DNA from 3 places in the Streptomyces sp. NPDC001617 genome. Region 1 is predicted to be linked to each of the others. Evidence: riboswitches for the same ligand, from Rfam matches in the RefSeq annotation. Region 1 holds a riboswitch; each other region holds the start of a gene.
What was found. Region 1 has a riboswitch for cyclic di-AMP ahead of ACWC09_RS21185 (transglycosylase SLT domain-containing protein). Riboswitches for the same ligand answer to the same signal wherever they lie in the genome.
Positions count from the first base shown of each region.

Region 2: another riboswitch for cyclic di-AMP. It lies ahead of ACWC09_RS30965 (M23 family metallopeptidase); the one in region 1 lies ahead of ACWC09_RS21185 (transglycosylase SLT domain-containing protein).
Region 3: another riboswitch for cyclic di-AMP. It lies ahead of ACWC09_RS19235 (M23 family metallopeptidase); the one in region 1 lies ahead of ACWC09_RS21185 (transglycosylase SLT domain-containing protein).

Region 1 covers NZ_JBSFHA010000026.1:90,802-101,392, reverse strand. The annotation lists gene ACWC09_RS21205 (CHRD domain-containing protein) at 1-124, opposite strand, end outside; gene ACWC09_RS21200 (polyprenyl synthetase family protein) at 388-1,398, opposite strand; gene ACWC09_RS21195 (hypothetical protein) at 1,619-1,831, shown strand; gene ACWC09_RS21190 (CocE/NonD family hydrolase) at 1,851-3,893, shown strand; cyclic di-AMP (ydaO/yuaA leader) riboswitch at 4,149-4,341, shown strand; gene ACWC09_RS21185 (transglycosylase SLT domain-containing protein) at 4,346-4,828, shown strand; gene ACWC09_RS21180 (HAD family hydrolase) at 4,847-5,662, opposite strand; gene ACWC09_RS21175 (FAD-dependent oxidoreductase) at 5,861-7,063, opposite strand; gene ACWC09_RS21170 (carboxylate--amine ligase) at 7,137-8,384, opposite strand; gene fahA (fumarylacetoacetase) at 8,601-9,806, shown strand; gene ACWC09_RS21160 (M56 family metallopeptidase) at 9,977-10,591, shown strand, end outside.
Region 2 covers NZ_JBSFHA010000048.1:52,026-62,616, reverse strand. The annotation lists gene ACWC09_RS31000 (VOC family protein) at 1-271, shown strand, start outside; gene ACWC09_RS30995 (thymidine kinase) at 434-1,081, opposite strand; gene ACWC09_RS30990 (alkaline phosphatase family protein) at 1,126-2,316, opposite strand; gene ACWC09_RS30985 (DUF5998 family protein) at 2,316-2,912, opposite strand; gene ACWC09_RS30980 (bifunctional acetate--CoA ligase family protein/GNAT family N-acetyltransferase) at 2,956-5,952, opposite strand; gene ACWC09_RS30975 (HPr family phosphocarrier protein) at 6,161-6,442, shown strand; gene ACWC09_RS30970 (GntR family transcriptional regulator) at 6,591-7,283, opposite strand; gene ACWC09_RS30965 (M23 family metallopeptidase) at 7,472-8,236, opposite strand; cyclic di-AMP (ydaO/yuaA leader) riboswitch at 8,249-8,412, opposite strand; gene ACWC09_RS30960 (M16 family metallopeptidase) at 8,604-9,992, opposite strand; gene ACWC09_RS30955 (M16 family metallopeptidase) at 9,989-10,591, opposite strand, start outside.
Region 3 covers NZ_JBSFHA010000023.1:10,929-21,519, reverse strand. The annotation lists gene ispG (flavodoxin-dependent (E)-4-hydroxy-3-methylbut-2-enyl-diphosphate synthase) at 1-416, shown strand, start outside; gene dxs (1-deoxy-D-xylulose-5-phosphate synthase) at 444-2,378, shown strand; gene ACWC09_RS19260 (aspartate aminotransferase family protein) at 2,375-3,760, shown strand; gene ACWC09_RS19255 (helix-turn-helix domain-containing protein) at 3,837-4,460, shown strand; gene ACWC09_RS19250 (DUF6126 family protein) at 4,457-4,582, shown strand; gene ACWC09_RS19245 (tyrosine-protein phosphatase) at 4,615-5,412, opposite strand; gene ACWC09_RS19240 (alpha-galactosidase) at 5,582-7,651, shown strand; cyclic di-AMP (ydaO/yuaA leader) riboswitch at 7,960-8,127, shown strand; gene ACWC09_RS19235 (M23 family metallopeptidase) at 8,132-9,043, shown strand; gene ACWC09_RS19230 (DUF6250 domain-containing protein) at 9,297-10,019, shown strand; gene ACWC09_RS19225 (SGNH/GDSL hydrolase family protein) at 10,164-10,591, shown strand, end outside.

The DNA of each region.
Region 1 (10,591 bases):
GGTCGGTGCGGGCACCTCCGGCGGCGTAGGCGGGAATCACCATCGCGGCGACACCGCCCGCGGCGGCCACCGCCACGGCGGTGACGATCAGGCTCTTACGGCGCTTCGAGAACGTCGCGTTCATGCCCATGATTCTGTTTTCTCCCCGTAGACCGGCCGACACCCCCTGCGTCGGCCTTCTGGGTATGAGTACGGAAGGGATCTTAGGTTGGACTCAGTCCAGCCTTGTGACGTGTATCACATAGGACCGGTCGCCGGTCAGTGATCAACACCGGCCCGGCAATCCCAGCCGTCCCAGGGGCCGAGGACAAGGTCCTTTCGGGCCATCAGGGGTGCAGGGCGGAAGCCTTCGGGGGGACTGAAAGGGCAGCGGTGAGGAGGGGTGGGTCAGCCCGCTCGGTGGACCACCGCGTCGCACATCTCCGCCAGGGCGGCCTTCGCGTCGCATTCCCGCAAGGGGGCCAGTGCGGAGCGGGCGTCCTCCGCGTAGCGCACCGTGTCCCGGCGCGCCTGCTCCAGCGCGGGGTGCGCCCGGAGGCCGGCCAGCGCCTCCGCGTGCCTCGCGTCGTCGGTGAGGTCGGAATCCAGGAGCTCGCGCAGGGCGATGTCCTCGGCCAGCCCCAGCCGCTCCGCCCGCTCCCGGAGTCGTAGGACCGGAAGGGTGGGGATGCCCTCGCGCAGGTCCGTCCCCGGCGTCTTGCCCGACTCGCGGGAGTCGGACGCGATGTCCAGTACGTCGTCGGCGAGCTGGAAGGCGACGCCCAGGCGCTCCCCGTACTGGGTGAGGACGTCCACCACCGTCTCGTCGGCTCCCGACATCATCGCGCCGAAACGGCACGAGACCGCCACCAGGGAGCCCGTCTTGCCGCTCAGCACGTCCAGGTAGTGCTCAACCGGATCGCGGCCGTCCTGCGGCCCCGCCGTCTCCAGGATCTGCCCGGTGACGAGGCGCTCGAACGCCTCGGCCTGGACACGGACGGCCTCCGGGCCCAGGTCGGCCAGGATGTGCGACGCGCGCGCGAAGAGGAAGTCGCCGGTCAGGACCGCCACCGAGTTGCCCCAGCGGGTGTTCGCACTGTCGACCCCGCGCCGCACCGCGGCCTCGTCCATGACGTCGTCGTGGTACAGCGTCGCCAGGTGGGTCAGCTCCACCACCACGGCCGACGGCACGACTCCGGGGGCATAGGGATCCCCGAACTGTGCAGCAAGCATCACGAGAAGCGGCCGAAACCGCTTTCCACCCGCTCGCACCAGGTGTTGGGCGGCCTCCGTGATGAAGGGGACCTCACTCTTGGTGGCTTCGAGCAAGCCCTCCTCGACGGCCGCCATTCCGGCCTGGACATCGGCTTCCAGAGCCTGGTCCCGCACGCTCAGCCCGAACGGCCCGACGACGGTCACGAGGGGTCTCCTGTCTGCTGGTGTCTACTGGCGGTTACACGGTTTGTCGATAGGTCGCTGCCATCACTCAAGTCAGCGTATCCGGTCACCTTTCGATCACCGATGCCCCCCACCCGTCCAGGAGGGGCGGTACCGGATCACGCCCGGTATGTTTCTGATCACCTGATAACAGCAGATATTTACCGACTTGCGCTGTCCACCTGGAGGGAAGCAGCGGCCCGTGTCCCGAACAGAAGTCGACGTCGAGCCCGGCAGCGGGCCGCCCTCCGAGGACGATCACGCCTTCTTCGGCCGGCCCGAGGGCCTGCACCCTCTCCGGCCTGGAGGTCTGGGAACGCTTCTCGTTCCCCGGCATGCAGGCGCGGTGGCCGCGGGCCTGGCCGTGATGGCCGCGATGCCCCGGCTGCGCCGCACGATGCATCCGGTCCACTGATGCCAACGGGGTCCCGCTCATGCACATCCGTACGTCCTTCCCCTACGACACCGCCCACGAGGACCTCTGGATCCCGCTCCCCGACGGGACGCTGCTGTACGCGCGCGTGTGGCGCCCGCTGACCGACGAGCCCGTGCCGGCGCTCCTGGAGTACCTCCCGTACCGCCTCTCCGACTGGACCGCGCCCCGCGACCACCAGCGCCATCCCTGGTACGCGGGCCACGGCTACGCCTCCGTCCGGGTCGACATCCGAGGGCACGGCAACAGCGAGGGCATGCCGACGGACGAGTACTCGGCGACGGAACTCGCCGACGGCGTCGAGGTGGTCAACTGGCTTGCCGCGCAGCCCTGGTGCGACGGCAAGGTGGGCATGTTCGGCATCTCCTGGGGCGGGTTCAACTCCCTCCAGATCGCGGCCCTCGCGCCCGAGCCGCTCAAGGCGATCGTCACGGTCTGCTCCACGGACGACCGTTATGACAACGACGTGCACTACACCGGAGGTTCCGTCCTCGGGGTGGACATGCACGCATGGGCGGCGACCCTGCTCGCCTTCGTCTCCCGCCCGCCGGACCCGGAGTACGTCGGTCCGATCTGGCGGGACATGTGGCGGGGACGGCTGGAGGCCGTCGACCCGTTCATCCACACCTGGCTCGCCCACCAGACCCGCGACGACTACTGGCGCCACGGCAGCGTCTGCGAGGACTACGGCACGATCGAGGCCGCCGTCCTCGCGGTGGGCGGCTGGCACGACCCCTACCGCGACACGGTGCTGCGTCTCGTCGAGCACCTCCCGGCCGACCGCGTCCGCGGCCTGATCGGCCCCTGGCCCCACCGGTACCCGGACCACGGCCTGCCGCCCGGCCCTGCGATCGGCTTCCTCCAGGAGACCCTGCGCTGGTGGGACCACTGGCTGAAGGGCATCGACTCCGGGGCGATGCGCGAGCCCTTGCTGCGTTCCTGCATCAGCGACTCGCACGCCCCGGCGACGGTGTACGCCAAGCTGCCGGGCCGCTGGGTGGGCGAGCCGGCCTGGCCTTCTCCCCACGTGACGGCGGTGTCGTACGGCCTTGAGGGCAGTGCTATGTCACATACCACTGCCCCCGTACCGGTCCGCTCACCGCAGCACACAGGCGTCGACGCCGGCCGTTTCTTCCCCTTCGGCAACGACGCCGACCTACCGCCGGACCAGCGGGAGGAGGACGCGCGGTCGGCGTGCTTCGACTTCGAGGTGGGTGAGGAGACCTGGGTGCTGGGGCGGCCGAAGGTGCGGTTGCGGGTGACCTCCGAAGTGAAGAGCGGTCAGATTGCCGCACGGCTGTGCGACCTCGCACCGGACGGCGCGTCGACCCTCGTGACGCGGGGCGTGCTGAACCTGTCGGCCCGTCAGGGACGGGACAGGGACGTGCCGTGGCCCCCCGGCGCCACCGAGGACGTCGAGTTCGAGCTGAACGGCATCGGGTACGCCTTCCCGGCCGGCCACCGCATCCGGCTCGCCGTCTCCTCCGCGTACTGGCCGTGGGTGTGGCCGCAGGCCGACTCGGCGGCCGGGTTCACCCTGGACCCGGCGGGCAGTTCACTGGAACTTCCGGTACGCGCGCGTGCGTCGGACGAGCGGGCGATCACCTTCGAGGAGCCGGAGCAGGCCGAGTCGCTCGGAGTGACCCGCGGCGTAGCCGCTGGTGGATGGAGCCCCGCCACGCTGGACGAGCCGCGCCCCGAGCGGCTGGTGGTGCGGGACGTGGCCAAGGGCGAGTGGCGACTGGAGGTCGGCCCGCGCTACGGCGGCACGCGCGTGTACCCCGACGGCCTGGAGTTCACCGAGGACGCGCTGGAGACGTACACGATCCGGGAGAGCGACCCGTTGTCGGCCCGCACCCGCTCGGACTGGTCAATCCGGCTGCACCGTCCGAATGCGGCCTGGGACACGACGATCCGTACACGGTCCGAGATCACCTGCGACCGGGAATCCTTTTTCACATCCAATGAGGTGATTTGCACGGAGGGTGGGGAGGTCGTCTTCCATCGGACCTGGGAGAAGCGGATTCCACGGACAGCCGGTTGACTACGAGTTGGGCTCATTGCCCGATTTACCACTCTTGCGAAAGCCCGTGACTTGGCTCACTCGGATCCATGATCCACATTCCGGCACATTTCGACCGATCCGCCTTCTCCGGTATGCCAGTTGAGGTTGGCACCCGCAAAGGATCAAGCACCTCAAACGCCTCATATCTAGGTCAACCGGCTTGATGAGTGAATCCGGCACTTGTTCCGGACATGTGCTCTCGCATACGTTCCCGGCCTGTCGGGCGGACGCCGAATCCTGCCGCCGCCCGAACCGTCTACCGAGAACGCACGGCAGGAGCGGGGAACCCAGGTAAGTCGCCGGGTCGGGATGTCTTCGGACATTCCGGATCGGCTAGGGGTGAAGTCGTGTCGCCTTACGGCGATGCGGCCGGGCAGCTCCCGCCCGAACCCGACAGCTCACCTCGCAGGCGCCGGAGAGGAAACCCCGTCATGCCTGCTGCCGCTCAGCCCCGCCGCCTCAGAAGCTCCCGCCTCGCCCGCAAGCTCGCCGTCATCGGTACGGGCGCCGCCGTGCTCGCCCTCCCGGTCATCGGCGCGACCAGCGCCTCCGCGGCCCCCACGTCGGTGGTCACCGCCTCCTCGCTGGGCTATGCCAACAACCTCGACGGCTGGATCCGGGCCTCCCTGCAGGTCATGGCCCAGCACGGCATCCCGGGGTCGTACAACGGCATCTACCGCAATGTGATCCGTGAGTCGTCCGGCAACCCGTACGCCATCAACAACTGGGACTCGAACGCCCTGGCCGGCACCCCCTCCAAGGGCCTGCTCCAGGTGATCGACCCGACCTTCACCGCGTACCACGTCAGCGGCACGTCGTGGGACCCGTACGACCCGGTCGCCAACATCACCGCCGCCTGCAACTACGCGGCCCATCGGTACGGGTCGATCGACAACGTCTGGGGCGCCTACTGAGGCGTACGAGCCGCCTGTCTACCGGGCGCCCGGGAAGAGTCTTTCGAGGACGACGGCGATGCCGTCGTCCTCGTTCGACAGGGTGATCTCGTCGGCCACCGCCTTGAGTTCGGGATGGGCGTTGGCCATGGCGACGCCGTGGGCGGCCCAGTCGAACATGGGGATGTCGTTGGGCATGTCCCCGAAGGCGATCGTCTCCCGCGGGCCCAGGCCCAGGTGTTCGGCGGCCAGGGCGAGGCCCGTCGCCTTGGTGATGCCGCATGGCTGGAGTTCGACGGTGCCGGGCCCCGACATGGTGACGGTGGCCAGAGAACCGACCACCGCGCGCGCGGTCGCCGCCAACTCGTCGTCGGACAGGTCCGGGTGACGCAGCAGCACCTTGCTGATCGGCTCGCACCACAGGTCGTCGCGCCGGTCGACCCGTACGGCGGGCAGCGTGGGGTGCGGCATCAGATAGCCCGGCTCGATGAGCGTGAGGCCGTCCACGCCGTCCTGGTCGACGGCCGCGTACACCTGGCCGACCTCGGCCTCTATCTTGCCGAGGGCCGTCTCGGCCAGCTCCCGGTCAAGGGTGACGGACCACAGCAGACGGTCCGCGTCGGCGTCGTACACCTGCGCGCCCTGCCCGCACACCGCGAGCCCCCCGCTGCCCAGGTCGTCGAGGAGCGGACGCACTCTCGGGGCCGGGCGGCCGGTCACCACGAGGTGCCGGGTGCCGGCCTCCGCCACGCGCGCGAGGGCGGCGACGGACCGGTCGGAGAGCGTGTCGTCGCCTCTCAGCAGCGTGCCGTCCAGGTCGGTGGCGATGAGTGCATACGCGGTGGGTGCGGCCATGATCAGAGAATACGGACAGGACGCACCACCGACTCATCGCGAACCGGACGACCGCCCCGTTCACCGTCGTCCCACGGTCAACTTCCGTACCGCCGTTGACTTTTGATCACCAGGGCGGCCGGTTGTCAGTGGCGGGTGCGACGCTTGTTCTGTCGCACCCACTGGACCGACGGATCGGGGGCCGTTGTGGTGAGGGGATCAGGCGTGCGCCGCCGCCAGGTGCTTGGCGAGCCTCGGCGAGGCGAACTCGGTGCCGCACACGAAGCGCATCACCGGGCCGTACGAGGCCGCCGCCGGAAGGCCGGTGAAGTACAGGCCCGGGACCGAGGACACGTATCCGGCGCCCAGCCTGGGCGTGCCGCGGCTCACGGCGACGTGGGTGCGCAGCTCGGGGCCGAGGAAGTCCATCGCCGCGATGTCGACCCGGTAGCCGGTCGCCGCGATGACGTGATCGGCCGACAGCTTCTCCGTCTGGCCGCCGTGCGTGCGCACCGACAGCGTCGGGCCGGCGCCGTCCGCGTCCGTGCGCACGATCCGGTCGACCTCGCTGACCTGGACCTTGCCCTCGAAGCGGTCGCGCAGCCACCAGGCGCCGAGCGGGCCCAGGACCCGGCGGACCAGGTAGTGACGGGTCTGGGCCGGGAGGTAGCGGTAGGGCTGCGGGTAGTAGCTGAGGGCCCACAGGGACCAGGCGCGGCCGAAGGGCGACTCCGGGCGCAGCTTGGGCTGCTTCCAGGGCGGCGCGCCGAAGGCGACCCTGCCGCTCCCGCGGGAGACCACCCGTACCTGCGCGCCCGCCTCCGCGGCCAGCGCCGCCGTCTCCAGCGCGGACTGGCCGGCGCCGACGACGATCAGGTCCTTGCTGGAGTAGCGCGTGAGGTCGTGGTGCTGGGAGCTGTGCGAGACCGGGCCCGTGGGGGTGGGTCCGTCCGCCGCGGCCGTGGCGAGTTCGGCGGGCACGTGGGCGAGGCCGGACAGGCCGGTCGCCACGACGACCGCGCGGGCGGTGAACAACTCGCCCGAGTCCAGCTTGAGTTCGAAGCCGCCGCCCTTGCGGCGGTCCACCGACACCACCCGCACCCGCTCCAGCTCGGGCACCAGCTTCTGCTGGAACCACTCGCCGTAGGCGATGAAGGTCTCGACCGGGATGATGTCCTCGTCCGTCACCAGGCGCTTGATGCCTGCGGCGTCGCAGTAGTCGGCCAGGTTGTGGCCCGGCTGCGGCGCGTCCAGGCTGGAGGCGACCGGTGTGGACTTCAGGAGCATGCCGGCGGGCATATGGTCGCGCCAGCTGACCATGGGCTCGCCGAAGACGCGCACCGGGATGCCGCGGGCGCGCAGATGGGCGGCGGTCGACAGGCCGAAGGGCCCGGCGCCGATGACTGCAACCGGTTGAATCACGAAGTCCCTCCCCAGGACGTCACTTCGTCACTTCGTGTCCGGCTCGGACAGCTGATACGGCTGATACCGCTGGCTAGCTGCTCGAACTGGTGGTGCTGCCGCGGCGGTTGGTGCGCCACAGCTGATACAGATGCTTCGCGCCCGGCCGCACGAAGCGCGCGAGCATCGTGAGGAACGGCATCGGGTCGTCACCCGCGAGCCAGGCCAGCTCCGTCCCGCTCGCGCGCGCCGGTGCGTGCGGCGTCGTGTAGCCGCTGCGGCGGTAGGCGAGCAGGGCGGGCAGGTCGATGTTCTCCACGATGTACCGGTGACCGGCGCGCTGTTCCCCCTCCGGGACGGAGCGGCCGGTCAGGTCCAGATGCATGGCGCGGACGACGTCCACCCCCGACTCGTTCTCGAAAAGCCGGAACTGGGCGCCCATGCGCGGGTTGAAGTCGAGGAGCTTGTACTGTCCGTCGCGCCGGTCGAAGCGCAGGTCGAGGTCGACGATGCCGGTGAAGCCGATCTCCTTGATGAAGCGCGCGGCGAGGTCGGCGAGTTCCGGGTTGTCGACGACGTACGCGTTCGCGGTCATCCCGGCGTGCGGCGGCCAGGAGCGCACCTTCACACCCGTGAACATCGCGAGCGGGGTGGAGTCCTGGTCGAAGTAGGCGTGCACGATCCAGTCCTCGGCGTCCTCCCGGGGCAGGTACTCCTGAAGGATCACACCGGGGTGCTCGCCCCAGTCGCGGGCGAGGGTGAGCAGGCCCTCGCGGGTGGCGATCCTGGTCGTGCCGTTGACCGCCGGTTGTGTGCGCCGCAGGAACGCCTCGCGGTTCTTGGCCACCACCGGGAAGCGGGCCTTCTCGGAGAAGGCCACGATGTCGTCGTACGACTTCGGGAAGGCGGCCGTCGGGCTCGGGATGCCGTGTTCCACGCACAGTTCGTGCAGGCCCTGCTTGCTCGCCAGGCGGCGGGGCAGGGCGGGCTCGACGCGCGGGAACAGGAAGCGGCCGGCGAGTTCGTCCTGGTGCTCGGCGATCAGGACGGCGGCCTCCTCGTCGGTCGGGACGAGGACGGTGGGGCGGCCGATACGGCGCCCGATCCGCAGCAGGCCCTCCACCAGGTGGTCCGGGTCCTCCGTGCCGGTGGTCGGCCAGACGAAGGCCTTCTTGAGATAGCGCGAGGAGGCGGCGGGCGTGTAACGGTCCTCCGTGATCGCATACATGGGCACGCCGAGGCGGCCGAGACTGCGGATCGCGCCCACGCCGCCGTGGTGCAGCGGATAGTCGCCGAACTTGACGATCAGGCCCGGCACGTCACGGTCGGCCTCGAAAGGCACACGGCTCGCGCTCCTGGCCACGGGTCCCCCCACGCGTCCCCCCTACGGACCGGACCCACCCCGTCCGTGTCCCCCAAAGGACGCTAAGCCGGAATTGCCACGTCCGACAAGCCCAATTCGGACATTGCAAACTCTTTAGGCACTGCCCAGGACAGGCAACTCAGCCGTAACGTGTGGCCTGACCACACGGAACGCACGAGAGCGAGGCAGCATCCCATGCCCCCCTTCGATGTCCCCGAGGGCGATCCCTTCGGTTCGCACAACCTTCCGTACGGTGTGTTTTCGGTGCCGGGGACGGTCGAGCGGACGGTCGGCGTCCGGCTCGGCGACCATGTCCTCGACGCGGGCGCGGCGGCGCGGGCGCTCGGCTCGCCTCACGCCTCACTGCTCGCGCGGCCGACGCTGAATCCGCTGCTGGCGGCGGGGCGTAGTACCTGGTCGGAGGTGCGGGAGGCGCTGGTTTCCTGGGTGACGGAGCGCCGGGAGGAGGTTGCGGGCCTCTTCCGTCCGCTGTCCTCGGTGACGCTGCATCTGCCGTTCGAGGTCGCGGACTACGTCGACTTCTACTCCTCGGAGAACCATGCGCGCAACGTCGGCCAGATCTTCCGGCCGGACGCGGCGGACTCACTGACGCCCAACTGGAAGCACCTGCCGATCGGTTACCACGGCCGCTCGGGGACGGTGGTCGTGTCGGGGACGGATGTCGTACGGCCGTCCGGGCAGCGCAAGGCTCCGACGGACCCCGCACCCGTCTTCGGTCCGTCCGTCCGGCTCGACATCGAGGCCGAGGTCGGCTTCGTGGTGGGTGTGCCGACCGCGCTGGGCGAGCCGGTGGCGCTCGGCGACTTCCGGGAGCACGTCTTCGGGCTGTGCCTGCTCAACGACTGGTCGGCGCGGGACATCCAGGCCTGGGAGTACGTCCCCCTCGGACCGTTCCTCGGCAAGTCGTTCGCCACGTCGGTGTCGGCGTGGATCACTCCGCTGGAGGCGCTGGAGCACGCGCGCGTGGCGCCGCCGGAGCGCACGCACGCGTTGTTGCCGTATCTGGAGGACGCCGGGGCCGAGCCCGGTGGATACGACCTGCGGATCTCCGTCGCGATCAACGGTCATGTCGTCTCCGAGCCGCCGTTCTCCACCATGTACTGGACGGCGGCTCAGCAGCTGGCCCAGATGACGGTGAACGGCGCCTCGCTGCGGACCGGGGACCTGTACGGGTCCGGCACGGTCAGCGGGCCCGAGTCCGGGCAGCGGGGGTCGCTGCTGGAGCTGACCTGGAACGGACGAGATCCGCTGGAACTTCCGGAGGGCAAGCGGACGTTCTTGGAGGACGGGGACGTGGTGACACTGACGGCTTGGGCGCCTGGGGCGGGCGGGAGCCGGGTGGGGCTCGGGGAGGTCGCGGGGCGGATCGTGGCGGGGTGACGGGGAGTTCGGGGTGACGGAGGGCGGGTGACCGCTGCTTCACGTGACGTAGTGGGTCGTTCTCGTCTCCTGACTCCCGCCGTCTTCGCCGTCATACTGGCGGCGGACGGCCCTGGGCCGGCCGCCCCCGCCCTCGCCCCTTCCTCCGAACAGGAACCGGAGCCCGCGGCATGATCTTCTGCCTGCTCCTGCTGAGCGTCGTCGTCCTGACGGCCGCCGTGCCGGTCCCGCGTGCCCTGATGCGGGCCGGCTGGCCCGAGCGGGAGCCCGTTGTCGCGCTGTGGGTGTGGCAGTGCCTGGTCGCCACCGTCCTGCTGTGCTGTCTGACGGCGCTGGCGCTGGGGGCGGCAGCCGTCTTCGGTACGGTGCGCGCCCAGCTGTTCGCGCCCGCGCCGCCCGCGGTGACCGCCGCGTACGACCTGTCCTCCGCGCCCGCGTGGGCCGCCGCGCTCACCTTGCTGCTGGCCTGTGGTGCCGCCTGGACCACCGCGATGCTCGCCCGTGAACTCGTCGAGGCGCGGCGGCGGCGCGGGGTGACCCGGGCGCATCTGCGCGAGCGGGCGCCCGAGTTGCCGGCCGGGCTGGAGGCGGTGGCTCGGGGGCCGCTGCTGGTGCTGGAGGACGAGTATCCCGACGCCTGGTGGATGCCGGGGCATCCACCGCAGCTGGTCGTGACGACAGGGGCGCTGCACCGGCTGACCGACCCGCAGCTGGACGCCGTACTCACCCATGAGCAGGATCACGCGCGGGCCCATCACGACTGGCTGCTGCATCTGTCGACCGCG
Region 2 (10,591 bases), on a different contig from region 1:
GGTCGTCTCCGCCGACTTCGACTACGTCACCCTCCACATCGACGGCCGGCCCGTCGCCGGCATCCACGGCGTCGGCCACGCCCTCCCCCGCGACCGGGGCCCGCACTGGATCACCTACTTCGAGGTCGCCGACGCGGACGATTCCGTGTCCCACCTCCTCCACCTGGGCGGCCACGTCCTGAGCCCCCCGAAGGACAGCCCCCACGGCAGGGTGACCACGGTGGCGGACCCCGAGGGCGCGCGGTTGTCCCTGATCGAGAGCCCCCGCTGAGCCCCGGCTCGCCGTCCAACGGAGCCATCCTCGTCGACAAGGCGGGGCAGCACTTCTCCAGCGCCATCGAGAACTCGGCGACGGTTCCCGCGTCATCGCCGTCCGGTTCGCCCTCGACAGCGGCTTCTGCGACGACGTCGGTGAGTGGGTCGTGCGCTGATCTCAGGCCGACTGCATCGGCAGTACGTCCGGTGACAGCGCCGCCGCGCGGGCCGTGGCCGACGTCATCCGGCGGCGGTGGTGGCGGCGGCACAGGACCTCGTAGCCGATGGCCTCCGCCTGGTTGACGTCGCCCACGACCACCTGGGCGCCCTCGACGACCATCTCGCCGCCTATCGTGCGGGCGTTGTGGGTGGCGCGGGCGCCGCACCAGCACAGGGCCTCGACCTGGAGGACCTCCACGCGGTCGGCGAGCTCGACCAGGCGTTGCGAGCCCGGGAAGAGCTTGGAGCGGAAGTCGGTCGTGATGCCGAAGGCGTAGACGTCCAGGCCCAGGTCGTCGACCACGCGCGCGAGTTGGTCTATCTGTTCCGGCACCAGGAACTGCGCCTCGTCGGCGATGACATAGTCCGCACGGCCGCCCTGGGAGAGGTGGTCGACGAGATAGGCGTAGAGGTCCTGGCCGTCCTCGACCTCCACTGCGTCCGTGACCAGGCCCAGCCGCGAAGAAAGCTTTCCCTCGCCGGCCCGGTCGTCCCGCGTGAAGATCATGCCCGCCAGGCCGCGTGCCGAGCGGTTGTGCTCGATCTGGAGAGCCAGCGTCGACTTCCCGCAGTCCATCGTTCCGGAGAAGAACACCAGCTCGGGCATGGGAAGTTGAGCACCTTTCGGCAAGGGAGGGACAGGCGTGGGCTTCAGGAGCGTACTTCGAGCAGGGGGACCAGTTGTTCGGCAGGGGTCATCGAACCGTGGTTGCCGACCATCGCCGACTCCTTCGGCTCCCGCTCGGACGCGATGATCAGGACGTCGTCGCGGGCGGCCGCCACCACGTCCCCGATGCGCGCGTACACGCGTTCGTCGATGTGCGGGCCGAACCAGCCCGCCGCGATCGCCTCGTCCCGCGAGGCCACCCAGAACTGCTCGCCGAGCACCTCGCGCCAGCAGGTCAGTACGTCGTTCTGGGCGCCCGGGACCGCGTAGACGTGGCGGGCGCGGCCCTCTCCGCCCAGCAGGGCGACCCCGGCGCGCAGTTCCCAGTCCTCGTCGAAGTCGATGCGGTGCTGCTCGTCGAAGGGGACGTCCATCATTCCGTGGTCGGCGGTGACGTACAGCGCGGTGCGCGGCGGGAGTTGCTCGGCGAGGCGCTGGACCAGCCGGTCGACGTGCATGAGCTGGCCGCGCCAGGTGTCCGACGCGACGCCGTAGCGGTGGCCCGCGCCGTCGAGTTCGGCGTAGTACGTGTAGACCAGGGAGCGGTCACCGGCGGCCAGTTGCTCGGCCGCGAGATCCATGCGGTCCTCGCCGGACAGCCGCCCGTGGAACGTTCCTCCACTGAGCGCGACCTTGGTCAGCGGGGTGTTCTCGAAGGTCGGGGAGGACACCTGGGCGGCGTGCACACCCGCCTCGTGAGCGAGTCGGAAGACGGTCGGATAGGGCTGCCAGGCGTGCGGCGCCGTCCACGGCTGCCAGCGCAGCTGGTTCATCAGCTCGCCGGTCTCCGGGTTGCGCGCGGTGTAGCCGGGCAGGCCGTGCGCGCCGGGCGGCAGGCCGGTGCCGACGGAGGCGAGGGAGGTCGCGGTGGTCGCCGGGTAGCCGGTGGTCAGGGGACGGCCGGTGCCGCCGCGCGAGCTGGCCAGCAGCGAGGTCATGAACGGCGCCTCGTCCGGGTGCGCCCTCAGCTGCTCCCAGCCGAGACCGTCGATCAGGAACACGCAGTTGCGGTCGGCGGGGGTGAGCTCGGAGATCGCGGCCGTCATGTCCGGTACGCCCATCCCCGCGGCCAGGGTCGGCAGGAGGTCGGCGAGGGAGCCGCTGCCGTATTCGGGCAGCGGCGCGGAGTCGACGGCGAGGGGTTCGGGGTGGGCGTCCCAGGGGGCGTGGACCATCAGCGGGTGGTGTCCGCGGTCGCCTCGGAGAGCGACTGGGCGAAGGCGAGGGCCTGGCGGACCGTCTCGGGGCCGTCGCCGGCCTCGCTGACACGCAGGCTGAGGTCGTCCGCCGTGGAGCTGCCCGTGTACCCGTGGTCGGCCTCGCAGTTGGGGTCGCCGCAGGCGGCGGGCTCGAGGTCGATGCGGGAGACGGCGCCCCAGCCGATGGTGAGGACGACCTCGCGGGGCAGCGTGCCCACCGTGTACTGCTCCGGGTTGGCGACCACACGGCTGACCACGACCGACGAGATCCGGCCGAGCTTCACGGACTCCGTCGACGTCGTGGCGTACGGCGTCGGGGAGGTGCTGTCGGCCGCCTGCTCGTCGGTGTGGCTGACGATGAAGCGGTTGCCGGTGAGGACGAGCACGGTCACGTGCCGCCGCACCTCGTTCTGGTCGAACGTCGTCTCCTGGTGGACCAGGTACGACCGGATGGAGTCGCCGCCCACGGCGGCCTCCACCGCCTCGGCCACGAGGGCCGGGTAGTAGCCGCTGCGCTCGATCGCCGCTCGCAGCCCCTGGGTCGTCGTACTGGTCTTGGCCATGATGTCCATCCTACGGTGGCCCACTGACTGCGAGGCACCGCTCACGGGTGGTTCAGTACACCGGGAGCGTGCGCGGGCCGAGGTCGTCGCGGGCGGGCGGCGGCGCGAGGCGCACGGAGGCGCCGAGAACGCTCAGGCCGCGCGGGGAGACGACGACGGGCTCCAGGGTGACCGCGACGACCTCGGGGTGGTCGTCGACCAGTCGGGACACCCTCAGGAGCAGCTCTTCCAGCGCAGGCGTGTCGACCGGGGTCGAGCCGCGCCAGCCGAACAGGAGCGGGGCCGTCCGGATCGACCGGATCAGCGAGGTGGCCTCCCGGTCGGTGACCGGGACCAGGCGGTGCGCCATGTCGCCGAGCAGCTGCGAGGCGGGCCCGGCCAGGCCGAAGGACACCACGGCGCCGGCCGCCGGGTCGATGACGGCCCGCACGATCGTGTCCACGCCGCGTGGCGCCATCCCCTGCACCACGGGGCGCAGCTCTTCCGGCTGCCCGAACAGCTCCGTCAACTCGGCGTACGCACGCCGCAGTTGCTCCTCGTCCGCGAGATCCAGGCGTACGCCGCCCAGGTCGGCCCGGTGGCGCAGATGCGGGGCGGTGGCCTTGAGGGCCACGGGGTAGCCGAGACTCTCGGCCGCGCGGACGGCGTCGTCCGGGGTGAAGGCGGGAATCGCCCTGCGTACCGCGATCCCGTACCGGCCGAGCAGTTCGCAGGTCTCGTCCGTGCCGAGGGTGAGGCCCTGCTGGCGCGCGAGCAGTCCGTCGATCTGCTCGGCGGCGCCCTTCTCGTCGATGTCCTCGTACTCGGGCACCTTGCCGGGCTCGGCGGCTTCGCGCCGCCACTGGGCGTAGTGCACGGCTTCGGCGAGGGCACGGACGGCGCGCTCGGCGGCGGGGTAGGCGGGAATCAGGCGCGAGAAGGTCCCGGGGGCGGAGGGTTCCGATGCGGGCGCGGCTGCCGATGCCGGTGCCGTCGCCGGAGGGGGCAGCTGCTGCGAGGGCCGGAGCCGGCGGGTCGCTGTCTCGGCGCCCGTCGCCTTGGCGGCCGTGCCGTCGGCCGGCGCGGTACTGGTCGCCTGGGGAGCCGTGCCGCCCGCCTGGGCCGCGGTACCCGCCGTCCTGGCGGCCGTGCCGTCCGCCTGGGATGCGGCACCCGCCGCTTTGGGAGCCGCCCCGTCCGCCTGGGGTGCGGTGCTGGCCGCGGCCGACAGGGCCTCCGCGAGCCCGCCCAGTTCCACGTGCACGACGAGCACCGGCTTCGCGGGAGCCTCCTCGGCCGCCGACCGCAGGGCCTCGGCCAGCTCCGCGTCGCCGGGAGACACCTCCCCGATCGCCGGGATCGCCGTCACGACCACCGCGTCGCACGAGTCGTCGCCGAGCGCCCGCAGCAGCGCCGCGTGGAAGTCCTCGGCCGAGGCGCCGGTCGTCAGGTCCAGCGGTCGCTGCGGCCTGAGGCCTTCGGCGAGACAGGCGTCGTAGGTCAGCAGCCCGAGCGACTCGGAGTTCCCCACGATCGCCACGCGCGGTCCGGCCGGCAGCGGCTGGCGGGCCAGCAGCAGCCCCGCGTCGACCAGTTCGGTGATCGTGTCCACGCGGATCACACCGGCCTGCCGGAGCAGCGCGGACACGGTGGCGTGCGGAAGCCGCGTCGCCCGTACGGCGTGCCCCTGCGGCGCGGAACCGGCGCCCTGGACGACGACCAGGGGCTTGGCGGCCGCCGTCCGCCGGGCGAGGCGGGTGAACTTGCGTGGGTTGCCGATGGACTCCAGGTACATCAGGACGACGTCGGTGTCCGGGTCGTCGTACCAGTACTGGATGACGTCGTTGCCGGAGACGTCCGCGCGGTTGCCGGAGGAGACGAAGGTGGACACCCCGGTGACGCCGGTGACGCCGCCACCGCGTCGGTGCAGCCGGGACAGCAGCGCGATGCCGATGGCGCCGGACTGGGCGAACAGGCCGATGCGGCCGGGGCGGGGCATCTCGGGTGCGAGCGAGGCGTTGAGCCGAACGTCCTTCGAGGTGTTGATGACACCGAAGGCGTTCGGCCCGATGATCCGCATGCCGTACGTGCGCGCGTGGCGGACGAGTTCGCGCTGGCGCTCGCGCCCCTCGGGCCCGCTCTCGGCGTACCCGGCGGAGACCACGACCAGCCCCTGTACGCCGTGTTCGCCGCACTCGGTGACGACCTCGGGGACGTGCTCGGTGGGTACGGCGACGACGGCCAGGTCGACATGACCGTCGATGTCCCGCACCGAGCGGTGGGCGGGGACGCCGTCGAGTTCCTTGAGGTCCTCGGGGAAGGCCCTGTTGACCGCGTACAGCTGCCCGGCGTAACCGGCGTCCCTGATGTTGTCGAGGATGCTGCGGCCGACGCCCCCGGGCGTGCGCCCGGTGCCGATGACGGCGACGGAGCCGGGCGCCAGCAGCCGCCGTACGGAACGCGCCTCGGCGCGCTGCTCACGCGCGCGCTGGACGGCGAGGGAGCGGTCGGTCGGTTCGAGGTCGAACTCCAGGCGTACGACGCCGTCCTCGAAATGGCGCTGCTGGGTGTAGCCGGCGTCCGTGAACACCTTGATCATCTTGTTGTTGGCGGGCAGCACCTCGGCGGCGAAGCGGCTGACACCGCGCTCGCGGGCGACGGCGGCGATGTGTTCGAGGAGTGCGGAGGCGACGCCGCGGCCCTGGTGGGCGTCCTGGACGAGGAAGGCGACCTCGGCCTCGTCGGAGGGCGCCGACGCGGGCATGCCGTCGGCACCAATGCGGTCATAGCGTACGGTGGCGATGAACTCGCCGCCCACCGTGGCCGCGAGTCCCACCCGGTCCACAAAGTCGTGGTGCGTGAAGCGGTGGACGTCCTTGGCGGACAGGCGCGGGTAGGGCGCGAAGAAGCGGTAGTACTTCGACTCGTCCGAGACCTGCTCGTAGAAGCTGACCAGGCGGTCTGCGTCATCAACGGTGATGGGGCGGATGCGCGCGGTGCCGCCGTCGCGCAGCACCACGTCGGCCTCCCAGTGGGCGGGGTACTCGTGCCGGTCCGACGAGGTCTGCATGGGCCCCAGAGTACGGCTCGCGTCCGACAACGGCGCGAGGCAGTCTGTGGAGAACACAGCAGCCTGTGGAGAACTGAAGAAGGACGGAAGTCGGGCCGAGGCCGCGGTCCGACCACCCACCCCGGACGGGACGAAGGACCGCTCCGGAGACGCTTCACGGTGTGGGAAACTGGTCTAGACAACCCTGAGAACCGAAGGGCAGCATCACATGGCTGAGCGCCGCGTCAACGTCGGCTGGGCCGAGGGCCTCCACGCCCGCCCCGCTTCCATCTTCGTCCGGGCCGCCACGGCCGCAGGTATCCCGGTGACGATCACCAAGGTCGGCGGCACCCCCGCCAACGCGGCCTCCATGCTGGCCGTCCTGGGCCTGGGCGCCCAGGGGGGCGAGGAGATCGTCCTCGCCTCGGACGCCGAGGGCGCGGACGCCGCTCTCGACCGTCTCGCCAAGCTGGTCGCGGAGGGGCTCGAGGAGCTTCCCGAGACCGTCTGAAAAGCGAATTGAGGGTCGCGGCACTCGCCGTCCCGCAGCACTGAAGGGCTCGTCCGGAATTTACCGGGCGAGCCCTTCGCATTTCCCCATTGCGGGCAGCAGAAATAATCCCCCGCGAATTGTCTCCTCTTTGTATACGGCGCCCGTGTTAATGCCGCAGGCCCGACATGTTTACGGGATGTTGCGAGTTCCTCACACCGTTCACGCGTTCGGGGGTGCCGAAGCGCAGCCGGTGCGCGGCCGTCGAGCGCTCGGTGTGCAGCGTGGTGATCGCACGGGCGCGTTCGCCGTCCCCGCGGGCCACCGCGTCGACGATCGCGCCGTGCTCCGCCCAGGACTCCACCGGGTTGGCGGGCGCGTCGACGGCGTACATCCAGGCGATCTTGTGGCGCAACTGGGTCAGCATCGAGGTCAGCGCGGGGCTGCCGGAGGCCTGGGCGAGCGTCTCGTGGAACCAGCCCCCCAGGGAGCGCAGATCCTCGCTGTTGCCCCTCCTGGCCCGCTCCTGGCCCAGTCTGACGAGGCCTCGGAGGACCTTGAGATGGGCCTCGGTGCGCCGCTGGGCGGCCCGGGAGGCACCCAGCGGCTCCAGGAGCATGCGCATCTCCAGCAGGTCGGAGGCCTCCTGCTCGGTCGGCTCCGCGACGCACGCGCCCGCGTGCCGCCGGGTCACCACGAAGCCCTCCGCCTCCAGGGTGCGCAGGGCCTCACGGACGGGGACGCGCGAGACACCGTAGCGGCGGGCGAGGAGTTCCTCGGTGAGGCGGCTGCCACGCTCGTAGACACCCGCGACGATGTCGTCCCGGATGGCCGTGCACACCGAGTGCGCCGGAATACGCATGACCGACCTCCGCCTTAATCCCCGTGAAACGTCGTCGATTGACGTTGTGTCCAAGGACTCTATTGCAATGAGCCGGAATTTCCGACGGCGGACCGGAATCCATGGATATTTTTTGGACAGCAGAGCGACAGAAACGGCGAAACCCCGGCTCCAGGAGCCGGGGTTTCGGTAGATCTTGCGGTCCGTCGTCAGACGTTCACGCCGTGCGAGCGCAGGTAGGCGACGGGGTCGATGTCCGAGCCGTACTCGGGAGTCGTGCGGGCCTCGAAGTGCAGGTGCGGTCCGGTGGTGTTGCCGGTCGAGCCGGAGAGGCCGATCTGCTGGCCCGGAGTCACCTGCTGGCCGACCGAGACGCCGATGGAGGACAGATGGCCGTACTGGGTGTACGTGCCGTCGGCCATCTTGATCACGATCTGGTTGCCGTAGGCGCCGCCCCACCCGGTCTGCACGACCGTGCCGGAGCCGACCGCGTGGACGACGGTGCCGCTCGCCGCGTGGAAGTCGATGCCGGTGTGGCTGCCGGAGGACCACAGGGAGCCGCCGGTCTTGTAGCCCGTGGAGACATACGAGTTGGCGATCGGGGCGACGAAGGTGTTGAGGCGCTTGCGCTCGGCCTCGCGGGCGGCGCGCTCCTTGGCCTCACGCTCCGCCTTGGCCTTCGCCTCGGCCTTCTTGCGCGCGGCTTCCGCGGCGGCCTTCTTACGGGCGGTCTCCTCCGCGGCCTGCTTCTGCGCGTCGGCCTGGGCGTCGATCTTGGCGGCGATCGAGTCACCGATGGTGATGACGGGGGTGAGACCGGTCTGCTCGACGGAGTTCTCCGCGGCGAGCGCGGGGGCCGCGAGGGTACCGATCACGCCGGTGGTGGCGAGGGCCGCGACGCCGGCGGCCGCGGCGGTACCGCGCTTGACGCGGCTGGGACGACGGTGCTTCCCGGTGGCGCACATGAACGCCATGTAGTGGCTGGTCCTTTCCTTCCCTCTCGCCTACCGGGTTAGCTGACGGGTTCGGAGCAGGAAGGTCTCCTACGGACCCCCTCGCGGCTTGCGCGGGCGTCCGATTCACCCCAGGGACTACGTGGGTCCCCGGCTCCCCTGGCTCGCGCCGTACGGGGACTCGGCGATGGCTGTCCGGTGCCGCGGGTGCGGCGCGGTGCCTGACGGACAGCCCGGACGACGCTAAGCGGGGCCGCTTTCAATCCCCAAACGGATCACGGTGTTTGTAGCGCATCCCACAGGGCAGACAGGCAACCTCCGCCCCAATTCGGACATACGGGGGCCCTGGTGACGCATCCGTCACCAGGGCCCCTGCGCGCGCGTGCCGCTACTCGGCCGACACCACGGTGACTTCACCGATACCGAGGGCCTCGACGGGCTCCTTGATCTCGGCCGCGTCACCGACGAGCACGGTCACCAGACGGTCCACCGGGAAGGCGTTCACGGCCGCCGCTGTGGCCTCCACGGTGCCGGTCGCGGCGAGCTGCTGGTACAGCGTCGCCTGGTAGTCGTCGGGCAGGTGCTGCTCGACCTGGTCGGCCAGCGTGCCCGCGACGGCCGCCGCGGTCTCGTACTTGAGCGGCGCCACACCGACGAGGTTCTGTACGGCGACGTCCCGCTCGGCGTCGGTGAGGCCGCCCTCGGCGAGCGTACGGAGCACCTTCCAGAGGTCGTCCAGGGCGGGACCGGTGTTCGGGGTGTCCACGGAACCGCTGATGGCGAGCATCGACGCGCCGGTGCCGTCCGGGGCGGACCTGAGGACCTGCCCGAACGCGCGCACCCCGTAGGTGTAGCCCTTCTCCTCGCGCAGGACTCGGTCCAGGCGGGAGGTGAGAGTGCCGCCGAGGCAGTACGTGCCGAGCACCTGCGCGGGCCACACCCGGTCGTGCCGGTCGGCGCCGACACGGCCGATGAGCAGCTGCGTCTGGACGGCACCGGGACGGTCCACGATGATCACGCGACCGGTGTCGTCGGCGGTCACCGCGGGCACCGGGCGGGGCTCGGCCTTCGAGCCGGTCCAGGCGCCCAGGGTCTCGCCGAGCAGTGCGTCCAGGTCGACGCCGCTGAGGTCGCCGACGACCACGGCGGTGGCCGTCGCGGGCCGGACATGACGGTCGTAGAAGGCTCGTACGGCCGCCGCGTCGATCTTCTCGACCGTCTCCTCGGTGCCCTGGCGCGGGCGCGACATGCGCGAGGTCGCCGGGAACAGCTGCCGGGAGAGCTCCTTGGCGGCACGGCGGGAGGGGTTGGCCAGCTCGTGCGGGATCTCGTCCAGACGGTTGCGGACGAGCCGCTCGACCTCGCTGTCGGCGAACGCGGGCGCCCTGAGGGCGTCGGCGAGCAGACCGAGCGCCTTGGCGAGCCGGGAGGCCGGGACCTCCAGGCTGAGGCGGACGCCGGGGTGGTCGGCGTGCGCGTCCAAGGTGGCGCCGCAGCGCTCCAGTTCGGCGGCGAACTCCTCGGCGGAGTGCTTGTCGGTGCCCTCGGAGAAGGCGCGCGCCATGATCGTGGCGACACCGTCGAAGCCGGCCGGCTCGGCGTCCAGGGGCGCGTCGAGGAGCACCTCGACGGCGACGACCTGCTGGCCGGGGCGGTGGCAGCGCAGGAGCGTCAGGCCGTTGTCGAGCGCGCCGCGCTCGGGCGCAGGGAACGCCCACGGCCTGGCTTCGCCGGCCTGGGGCTGCGGGTGGAACTCCATCGTGGCGAGCTCGGTCACTTGGCCGCCTCCTCGTTCTTGTCGCCGGCTTCGACCGTGGCCTCGGCCTCGGGGTCCTCCGGGGGATCTGCGTCCTCTGCGATCTCTCCGGCGAGCGGCTCGTAGACGAGCACCGCGCGGTTGTCGGGGCGCAGGCGGGCCTTGGCGACCTCCTGGACCTCCTCGGCCGTCACCGACAGCACACGCTGGACGGCGGTCAGGGCGAGCTGCGGGTCGCCGAACAGGACGGCGAACCGGCACAGTTCGTCCGCGCGGCCCGCGACCGTGCCGAGCCGGTCCAGCCACTCGCGCTCCAACTGGGCCTGGGCGCGCTCCATTTCCTCGGCCGTGGGGCCCTCCTCGGCGAACCGGGCGAGCTCCTCGTCGATGGCGGTCTCGATGACCGGCACCTCGACGTCACCGGAGGTCTTGACGTCCAGCCAGCCCAGGGAGGGCGCTCCGGCCAGACGCAGCAGACCGAAGCCGGCGGCGACGGCCGTACGGTCGCGGCGCACGAGGCGGTTGTAGAGGCGGGAGGACTCGCCGCCACCGAGGATGGTCAGCGCCACGTCGGCCGCGTCCGCCTCGCGCGTGCCGTCGTGCGGCAGCCGGTAGGCGGC
Region 3 (10,591 bases), on a different contig from region 1:
GGGTGTCCCTCAGTGCGCCTCCCGCCGAGGAGGTCAAGGTCGGCATCCAGATCCTGGAGTCGCTGAACCTCAGGCAGCGGCGCCTGGAGATCGTCTCCTGTCCCTCCTGTGGACGGGCCCAGGTCGACGTCTACAAACTGGCCGACGAGGTCACGGCGGGCCTGGAGGGCATGGAAGTCCCCTTGCGGGTGGCCGTGATGGGCTGTGTGGTCAACGGCCCGGGCGAGGCGCGGGAGGCTGACCTGGGGGTCGCCTCCGGCAACGGCAAGGGACAGATCTTCGTCAAGGGCGAGGTCATCAAGACCGTGCCCGAGTCGAAGATCGTGGAGACCCTCATCGAGGAGGCGATGAAGATCGCCGAACAGATGGAACAGGACGGCGTCGCGTCGGGGGAGCCCGCCGTCACCGTGAGTTGAACAGCACGGACCGAAGGGGGCCCGAGCGTGACCATTCTGGAGAACATCCGGGGACCACGCGACCTTAAGGCGCTGTCCGAGGCAGAACTCGGTGAACTGTCCGAAGAGATCAGGGAGTTCCTGGTGCACGCGGTCGCCAGGACCGGCGGACACCTCGGGCCCAACCTGGGCGTGGTGGAACTCTCCATCGCGCTCCACCGGGTCTTCGAGTCGCCGGTCGACCGCATCGTGTGGGACACCGGCCATCAGAGCTACGTACACAAGATCCTGACCGGCCGTAAGGACTTCTCGAAGCTGCGCGGCAAGGGCGGTCTGTCCGGCTACCCGTCGCGTGAGGAGTCCGAGCACGACATCGTCGAGAACAGCCACGCCTCCACGGCGCTCGGCTGGGCCGACGGTCTCGCCAAGGCCCGTCAGGTGCAGGGCGAGAAGGGGCACGTCGTCGCGGTCATCGGCGACGGCGCCCTCACCGGCGGCATGGCATGGGAGGCGCTGAACAACATCGCGGCCGCCAAGGACCGGCCACTGATCATCGTCGTCAACGACAACGAGCGCTCGTACGCGCCGACCATCGGAGGGCTGGCGAACCACCTGGCCACCCTGCGCACCACCGACAGCTACGAGAAGGTCCTCGCCTGGGGCAAGGACGTGCTGCTGCGTACCCCCGTCGTCGGCAACACCCTCTACGAGTCCCTGCACGGCGCAAAGAAGGGTTTCAAGGACGCGTTCGCCCCGCAGGGCATGTTCGAGGACCTGGGTCTGAAGTACGTCGGCCCGATCGACGGACATGACATCGGGGCCGTCGAGTCGGCGCTCCGGCGCGCGAAACGTTTCCACGGGCCGGTACTTGTCCACTGTCTGACGGAGAAGGGGCGTGGTTACGAGCCGGCCCTGGCCCATGAGGAGGACCACTTCCACACCGTCGGTGTGATGGACCCGCTCACCTGCGAGCCCCTCGCACCCTCCAACGGGCCTTCCTGGACCTCGGTGTTCGGCGACGAGATCCTCGCGATCGGGGAGGAGCGGGAGGACGTCGTGGCGATCACGGCGGCCATGCTGCACCCGGTGGGGCTCGGGAAGTTCGCCGCCCGCTTCCCCGATCGGGTGTGGGACGTGGGCATCGCCGAGCAGCATGCGGCGGTGAGCGCGGCCGGGCTGGCGACCGGCGGCCTCCATCCCGTCGTCGCCGTCTACGCCACCTTCCTCAATCGTGCCTTCGACCAGCTGCTGATGGATGTGGCACTGCACCGCTGCGGGGTGACGTTCGTCCTGGACCGGGCCGGCGTCACGGGCGTCGACGGGCCCTCCCACAACGGCATGTGGGACATGTCGATCCTCCAGGTCGTGCCGGGGCTCAGGATCGCCGCCCCGCGTGACGCCGACCAGCTGCGGGCCCAGTTGCGCGAGGCCGTCGCCGTCGACGACGCGCCGACGCTGGTCCGCTTCCCGAAGGAGTCGGTCGGGCCCGAGATCCCGGCGATCGACCGGGTGGGCGGCCTCGACGTCCTGCACCGCGGCCCGGACACGCCCGAGGTGCTGCTCGTCGCGGTCGGCGTGATGGCTCCCGTCTGTCTCCAGGCCGCCGAGCTGCTGGAGGCCCGCGGGATCTCGTGCACGGTCGTCGACCCTCGCTGGGTCAAGCCGGTCGACCCGGCGCTGCCCGGCCTCGCCGCCGAACACCGTCTGGTGGCCGTCGTGGAGGACAACAGCCGGGCGTCCGGAGTCGGCGCGGCGGTCGCGCTGGCACTCTCAGACGCCGAAGTCGACGTCCCCGTACGGCGGTTCGGTATTCCGGAGCAGTTCCTCGCGCACGCCAAGCGCGGTGAGGTGCTCGCCGACATCGGTCTCACGCCGGTCGAGGTGGCCGGGCGGATCAGCGCCAGCCTGGCCGTCAAGGAGGCCGAGGACACCCTGGCCGTCAAGGGACACAAGGACGGCCCAGTCAAGGAGAACGCCGAATGACCAAGGAGTTCGACCTCGGTGCGCTCCTGGCCGAGCGCGGAGCCGAACGGTACGAGCTGCACGGGAAGTACCTGAACCACCAACTCCCGCGCATGCTCCACACCATCGGCTTCGACAAGGTCTACGAGCGCGCCGAGGGCGCCCACTTCTGGGACGCGGACGGCAACGACTACCTGGACATGCTCGCCGGGTTCGGAGTGATGGGCCTGGGCCGCCACCACCCCGTCGTCCGCAAGGCGCTGCACGACGTCCTCGACGCCCAGCTCGCCGACCTCACCCGCTTCGACTGCCAGCCGCTGCCCGGACTGCTGGCCGAGAAGCTGCTCACGTACAGCCCGCACCTGGACCGTGTGTTCTTCGGCAACAGCGGTACGGAGGCGGTGGAGACGGCGCTGAAGTTCGCCCGGTTCGCCACCGGGAAGCCGCGCGTCCTGTACTGCGACCACGCCTTCCACGGGCTGACCACCGGTTCCCTGTCGGTCAACGGCGAGGACGGCTTCCGGGACGGCTTCGGCCCGCTGCTGCCCGACACCGCCGTCCCGCTCGGTGATCTCGACGCCCTGGCACGGGAGTTGAAGAAGGGCGATGTGGCCGCCCTGATCGTCGAGCCGATCCAGGGCAAGGGCGTCCACGAGGCCCCGCCCGGCTATCTTCGGGCAGCCCAGGAACTGCTGCACAGACACAAGGCGCTGCTCATCGCCGACGAGGTGCAGACGGGCCTTGGCAGGACCGGGGACTTCTACGCCTACCAGCACGAGGACGGCGTCGAGCCGGACCTGGTGTGCGTGGCCAAGGCGCTGTCCGGTGGCTATGTGCCGGTCGGCGCGACCCTCGGCAAGGACTGGATCTTCAAGAAGGTCTACTCGTCCATGGACCGCGTGCTCGTGCACTCGGCGAGCTTCGGGTCCAACGCCCAGGCGATGGCGGCAGGGTTGGCGGTCCTCTCCGTCATGGAGAACGAGCAGGTCGTCGCGGGCGCCCGCGCCACCGGGGAGCAGTTGAAGTCGCGGCTCGCCGCGCTCATCGACAAGTACGAGCTGCTCGCCGACGTCCGCGGCCGGGGCCTGATGATCGGCATCGAGTTCGGCAGGCCCAAGTCTCTGAAGCTGCGCAGCCGTTGGACCATGCTGCAGGCCGCGCGCAAGGGCCTGTTCGCGCAGATGGTCGTCGTACCGCTGCTGCAGCGCCACCGGATCCTCACCCAGGTCTCCGGGGACCACCTGGAGGTGATCAAGCTGATCCCGCCGCTGATCGTCGGCGAGCAGGAGGTGGACCGGTTCGTGGACGCCTTCACGGCCGTCATGGACGATGCGCACAGTGGTGGCGGGCTGATGTGGGACTTCAGCAAGACGCTGGTGAAGCAGGCGGTCGCCAACCGGTAGAGGTGTCGGACCGTGGGATTTTGCCTCTGAGGCAAGAAATTTGCCGCAGAGGCAAGGCTCCGGCTGAATGGAGAGCATGAGCTCTCCGGAAGCAGAGTCCGAGCCGCTCGACGGACCGGACCTGCCACTCGTCGCACCCCAGCTGCGCGCCCTGCGCCGCCGGGCCTCCCTCACCCTGGAGGCGGCGGCCCGCGCCGCCGGGCTGTCGCCGGCCCACCTCTCCCGGCTGGAGACCGGGCACCGCCAGCCCTCGCTGCCGATGCTGCTCGCCCTCGCGCGTATCTACGGTACGACGGTCTCCGAGCTGCTCGGCGAGACGGTCGCCGACCGGGACGCGGTCGTACGCTCCGCCGACATGGAACCGACGGCCGCGGGCGGCTGGACCTACTTCCAGGCCGGCGCGCCCGGCCGCGGGATGCAGGCCCTGCGTGTCCATGTACCGCACGGCTCGCAGGGCGACATCGTGCGTGTGCACCCCGGCGAGGAGTGGCTGTACGTCCTCAAGGGGCGGCTGCGGCTGCGTCTCGGCGACACCACGCACCGGCTCGCCCCCGGCGACAGCGCGCACTTCGACTCGCTCACCCCGCACCGCATCGCCGCGCAGGACGCCGACGGGGTCGAGCTGCTCTTCGTACACACCCTGCTGCAGAGCCCCACGGCCACCCTGTGCCTGGGCCCCACCACTGGAGACACACCATGAGCAACAGCGACATGGAGGAGAAGTTCCCCCGCGCCCTGTGGGTCCGCCTGATCATCTACATCGCCGTGGGGCATCTCTTCGCGGCCTTCGTCTATCTGCTGTTCGCGGTGGGCGCGAAGTAGCCCGCCGCCTCGAACGGAGCAGCCCGGGCGCCTCAGTCGAGGAGCCGCCCCCGCAGCCGCTCCCGCACCTCCGGCGTGACCCCCAGCCCCTGCTCCAGGTACGTGTTCACGCTGCCCCACGTCTCCCCGATGGTCTCGAAGGCCGCCTCCAGATACTCGGCGCGCGCCTCGAAGAGGGGGTTGAGCAGTTCCATGACCTCGGGGGAGTAGCCCGCGGCGGAGGATCCGCTGCGGCGGATCCTGTAGCGGCGGTGCCTGGCGTTCGACTCCAGGTAGTCGGCGACGATCGCCTCGCGCTCGACGCCGAGGGCGAGGAGCGTCACGGCTATGGACAGGCCCGCGCGGTCCTTGCCGGCCGCACAGTGCATCAGGGCGGGCACGCTGTCCTCGGCGAGCGAGCGCAGTACGCGCGCGTGCTCGTCGGTGCGCTTCTTGATGATCGTCCGGTACGAGGCGACCATGCGGCCCGCGCCCTTGCCGTCACCGAGGATCTCGCGCAGCTGGTCGATCTCGCCGTCCCGGACCATCTTCCAGAACTCGGCGCCGTCGGCCGGGTCGGACAGCGGCAGGTTCACATTGCGGACGCCCGGCAGCTCGACGTCCGGGCCCTCCAGCTTCTGATCGGCCGCGTTGCGGAAGTCGAAGATCGTGTGCAGCCCCAGGGAGGCGAGGAAGCCGGCGTCCTCCTCGGTCGCGTGCGCGAGGTGGCCGCTGCGGAACAGAACGCCGTGCCGCACCCGCCGTCCGTCCACCGTCGGCAGCCCGCCCACATCACGGAAGTTGCGGACTCCCGACAGCTCCGGCTCGGTCGACGGGATCTGCTGCGTCACAAGGGCTCCTCCCGGTCGCCCCGTCGGCGCGGCTCGACGACGGGCACTTCTCCGACGATACGACATAGGTTCCTTGGGCAATGAGTTGTCCACAGGCGTTGCAGACGGCCCCCACCGCCCTTGATGATGTTGGGGATTGATCACGACTGTTCGGATCTGTGAGGGCTTGATGCTGGAGATCTCCGACCACGGCCGCACCTGGGTTCTTTCCGGGGCGACCAGCAGCTACGCCGTCCACCTCACCGAGGGCGACGAGCTGCTGCACCTGCACTGGGGCCCGCGGATCGCGCTCGCCGACGCCGAGGCCCTCGCCGTCCGCCCGCTGCCCGTCTACCGGCCCTTCGAGTCCCAGCTCGACGGCCGCGAGGAGTACCCCGTCGAGGGCGGCCCCCGCTTCGTGCGCCCCGCCCTGTCCGTGCGCACCGAGGAGCGGCGCGGCACCGAGTGGCGCTTCGAGGCGTACGAGACGGACGGCGACGACCTGCGGCTGCGCTTCCGTGACGGCGGACTGGCCGTCACGCTGCACTACCGGATGCGCGGCGACGTCGTCGAACGATGGGTGACCCTCGACAACCAGGGCCCCGCCCTGGAGCTCCTGCGCGCCGACGCCGCCACCTGGACCCTGCCCGACCGCGAGGACTGGCGGCTGTCCCAGCTGCACGGCCGCTGGGCCGCCGAGTCGCTGCTCACCCGGTCCCCTCTCACCTACGGTGAGAAGATCATCGGCAGCCGCCGCGGCCATACCGGTCACCAGCACCTGCCCTGGGTCGCCCTCGACACCGACGCCACCGAGGAGCGCGGCGAGGTCTACGGCTGTGCGCTCGGCTGGTCCGGCTCCTGGCGGCTCTCGGTGGCGCAACTCCCCGACGCGCGCGTGCAGATCACCGGCGGCGCCGGCTACGACGACTCCGGGCTGCTGCGGCTGGAGGCGGGGGAGTCGTACACCACCCCCGTCTTCGCCGGCCTGTGGAGCGACGGCGGCTTCGGCGGGGCGAGCCGGGCCTGGCACGCGTACCAGCGCGCGTATGTCGTTCCGGGCGCGGAGCAGGACCGTCCGGTGCTGTTCAACTCCTGGGAGGCCACGGAGTTCGACATCTCCGAGGAGCAGCAGGGCGCCCTGGCCCGACGGGCCGCGGCGATCGGCGTCGAGCTGTTCGTCGTCGACGACGGCTGGTTCGGCAAGCGCGTCAGCGACCGCGCAGGGCTCGGCGACTGGACCCCCAATCCGGACCGCTTTCCCAAGGGCCTGGGGCCACTCGCGGACTACGTGCACGCGCTCGGCATGCAGTTCGGCATCTGGGTCGAGCCCGAGATGGTCAACCCGGACAGCGACCTGTACCGCGCACACCCCGACTGGGTCCAGTTCCAACCGGGACGAAAGCGGACGGAGTTCCGCAATCAGCTCGTGCTCAACCTGGCCCGCGAGGACGTCCAGGAGTACCTCTGGGAGCAGCTCGACGCGCTCCTCGCGAGCGCTCCGATCGACTACGTCAAGTGGGACTTCAACCGCTGCTTCACCGACGCCGGTTGGCCCGCCGACTCCTACCCCCAGCGACTCTGGGTCGACCATGTCCGCGGCCTGTACACCCTGCTGGACCGGCTGCGGGCGGCCCACCCGGGTGTCGCCTTCGAGTCCTGCTCGGGCGGCGGCGGACGTATCGACCTCGGGGTCCTGAGCCGTACGGACCAGGTGTGGACCTCCGACAACACCGACCCGCTCGACCGGCTCGCCATCCAGCACGGCTTCAGCCAGATCCACCCCGCGCGGGTGATGGCCGCCTGGGTCACCGACAGCCCCAACACCCAGCTCAACGGCCGGGTCAGCTCGCTGCGCTTCCGGTTCGTGAGCGCCATGGCCGGAGTGCTCGGGGTCGGCGGGGACCTCACCGAGTGGACCGAGGACGAGCTCGCCGAGGCCCGCGAGTGGGTGAGCCTCTACAAGGAGATCCGGCCGCTCGTCCAGCACGGCGACCTCTACCGGCTGCGGCCGCCGACGGGCGGGCTGAGCGCGGTGCAGTACACGCGCGGCGACGAGACGGTCGTCCTGGCCTGGCTCCAGGCGCAGGGGTACGGCGAGCCCGTACCGGCGCTGCGGCTGCGCGCCCTCGACCCGACAGCGTCGTACGAATGCCTCGAAACGGGCGAAGTACATCGAGGTGCCGTATTGCTGCATCACGGACTGCGTACCGACTTGCGTGGCGACCTCAATGCGGCAGTTTTCCGCCTGCGTCGCATCTGAGTCTTCTGTCCGAATTGGCGCCTTGATTGCACTTCATTCCAACTCGCTCTGGAGTAAAGGGAGCTGGAGCGGCGGCACGTGAGGAGCGTCATATTCGTGACCGAGCGTGGCCCGTCATGTTCACGTAATTAGGGCGCTTTTCGTGGGCCGTTGAGCGGCGGGGCGATCCCGTAATTGACGGAGAGTGACCGGGAATTTTCACAGCGGATCAAGAGAAACGCATTCACAGGGAACCGCCGCTTGTCCCTTTGCGTCCTCGTCGCTTACGTTCCACACCAATCCGGACGGACGCCCAATCCTGCCGCCGACCGGTATCCGCACCAACTCACCCGTGAACGGCAGGAGCGGGGGACCCACAGGCACAACCGCCTGTTCCGGTCTCCGGAACAGGCTAGGGGTAAAGCCGCGTCCAGCGCGTGGCCGGGCATCTCCAGTCCGCACCCGACAGCTCACCTCGCAGGCGCCGGAGAGGAATTCGCCATGCCCGCGAAGGGTAAGCACCGCCGCCCGAAGTCCCAGCGCTTCACCCGCTCCATCGCCGTCGCCGGAACCGGTGGCGCCGCCCTCGCCCTTCCGCTGATGGGGGCCACCGGCGCCCACGCGGCCACCGTGCAGTCCGCTTCTCAGTCGGTTTCGGAAAAGGCCGTTCAGGCTCTTCCGAATACGGCGAAGAAGGCGACCGAAAAGAAGAGTGCCGCGAACAGTGCGGGTGTGCGCACCTATTCGGTGCGGGTCGGTGACTACCTCTCGAAGATCGCCGACGAGCAGAACGTCAGCGGTGGCTGGCGCAGGCTCTACGAGGACAATCGCGAGGCCGTCGGCGACAACCCGTCGCTGATCCACCCGGGCCTCAAGCTCACGATCGGCAAGAAGGCCGCGACGAGCACCACCGAGTCGTCCTCCTTGCGGGGCTCCGCCACGAAGAAGAGCTCGGCCTCGAACAAGGCCACCACTCAGAGCGCCAAGACCACCAGCGCCTCCACCGGCTTCCAGCTCCCGGTCTCCGGCGGCACCATCGGCACCGGCTACCACGTGGCCGGCAGCATGTGGTCCAGCGGCTATCACACCGGCGTCGACTTCGTCGTCCCGACCGGCACCTCCATCAAGTCCGTGGGCGCGGGCACGGTCGTCACCGCGGGCTGGGGTGGCGCCTACGGCAACCAGGTCGTCGTCAGGCTCGCCGACGGCTACTACGCCCAGTACGGCCACATGTCCCAGATCTCCGTCTCGGTCGGCCAGACCGTGTCCGAGGGTCAGCAGCTCGGCCTCTCCGGCGCGACCGGCAATGTGACCGGCCCGCATCTGCACTTCGAGATCCGCACCACGCCGGACTACGGCTCCGACGTGGACCCGGTCGCCTACCTCCGTTCCAAGGGCGTCGCCGTCGGCTGACCCCCCGCCGACAGCCTCGCCCGACACGCCGCCGAAGGCCGGACCCCGATCCCCGGGTCCGGCCTTCGGTGTGTTCGGAATCGCCGTGTGCCCGGAATCGCGGGGCTCGTGATCGTTTCATTGCGGTCGTGTGGCGGGCGATACGACGGTGTCGACAGTGGAGGGGCAGTGGGGGCACGATGATCTCCGTAGCTCTGCAAGCGCTTTCTAAGGGTTCTGATGCTCACCACGACATCGAAGGAGCCGCCACCCCATGACGACAACCCGTAGAGCGTTCGGAGCCCTGGCCGCAGGTGCCGCCCTGGCTGCCCTCGCCCCCGTGGCGAACGCGAGCGCCACACCGCGCCGCCACCGCGGCCGTCTCCTCGCCCACGACGACTTCCGCCACGGCCTCGGCCGGTGGGCCGTCGAGCTGGAGAAGGGCGGGACCGTCGCCGCCTCCCGCGGAACCCTGGAGGTCGACGTACCCGCCGGGGCGACGGTCTGGTTCAAGAAGCGGTTCGAAGGGCCCTACGTTCTCGAATACACCGCGACGGCCGTGTCGGAGGGCGGGGTCAACGACCGGGTCTCCGACCTCAACAACTTCTGGAACGCGACCGACGTCCGCTCCCCGGACGACATCTTCGCCACCCCGCGCGGCGGGGCGCTGGCCGAGTACGACTACCTCAAGACCTACTACGTCGGCTACGGCGCCAACACCAACACCACGACCCGGCTGCGGCGCTACGTCGGCGAGGCGGGCGTCCGTCCGCTGATCTACGACTACACCGAGCCGCTGCTTGTCGCGAACGAGCCCGACCGGGTCCGTATCGTCTCGGACGGATCGACCGTGCGCTGGTGGAACAACGGGCGGCTCGTCTTCGACTACAGCGACCCTGAGCCGTACACAAGTGGCCACTTCGCCTTCCGGACGACATGGAGTCATTTCCGGATCAGCGACTTCAGGGTCTGGGCGTTGCTCCCCCAACATCCCTGATCAGAGGGTTATTCCAAGTTTGGTCAACACTTTAGGCGTGGCTTATCTCACCGTCCGTCAACCCTTTCCTACGGTCGCGTAGGTCACATTCGAAGGTTCATCATGACCGCTGTGGCAGACGATTCGAAGAGTGACAGCAGATCAGTGATCGGGTCGTACGTTGCGGTGGGGGACAGCTTCACCGAGGGCGTCGGCGACCCCGGCCCCGACGGGGCGTTCGTCGGCTGGGCGGACCGCTTCGCGGTACTCCTCGCCGACCGGCGCCCCGAAGGCGATTTCACGTACGCGAACCTCGCCGTGCGCGGCAAGCTGCTCGACCAGATCGTGGAGGACCAGGTCTCCCAGGCCGTCGAACTGGCGCCGGAGCTGGTCTCCTTCTCCGCGGGCGGCAATGACATCATCCGGCCCGGCACCGACCCCGACGAGGTCGCCGAGCGCTTCGAGCGGGCCGTCGCCCGGCTCACCGAGGTCGCCGGCACGGTGATGGTGACGACCGGATTCGACACCCGTGGCGTGCCCGTGCTCAAGCACCTGCGCGGCAAGATCGCCACCTACAACGGACATGTACGGGC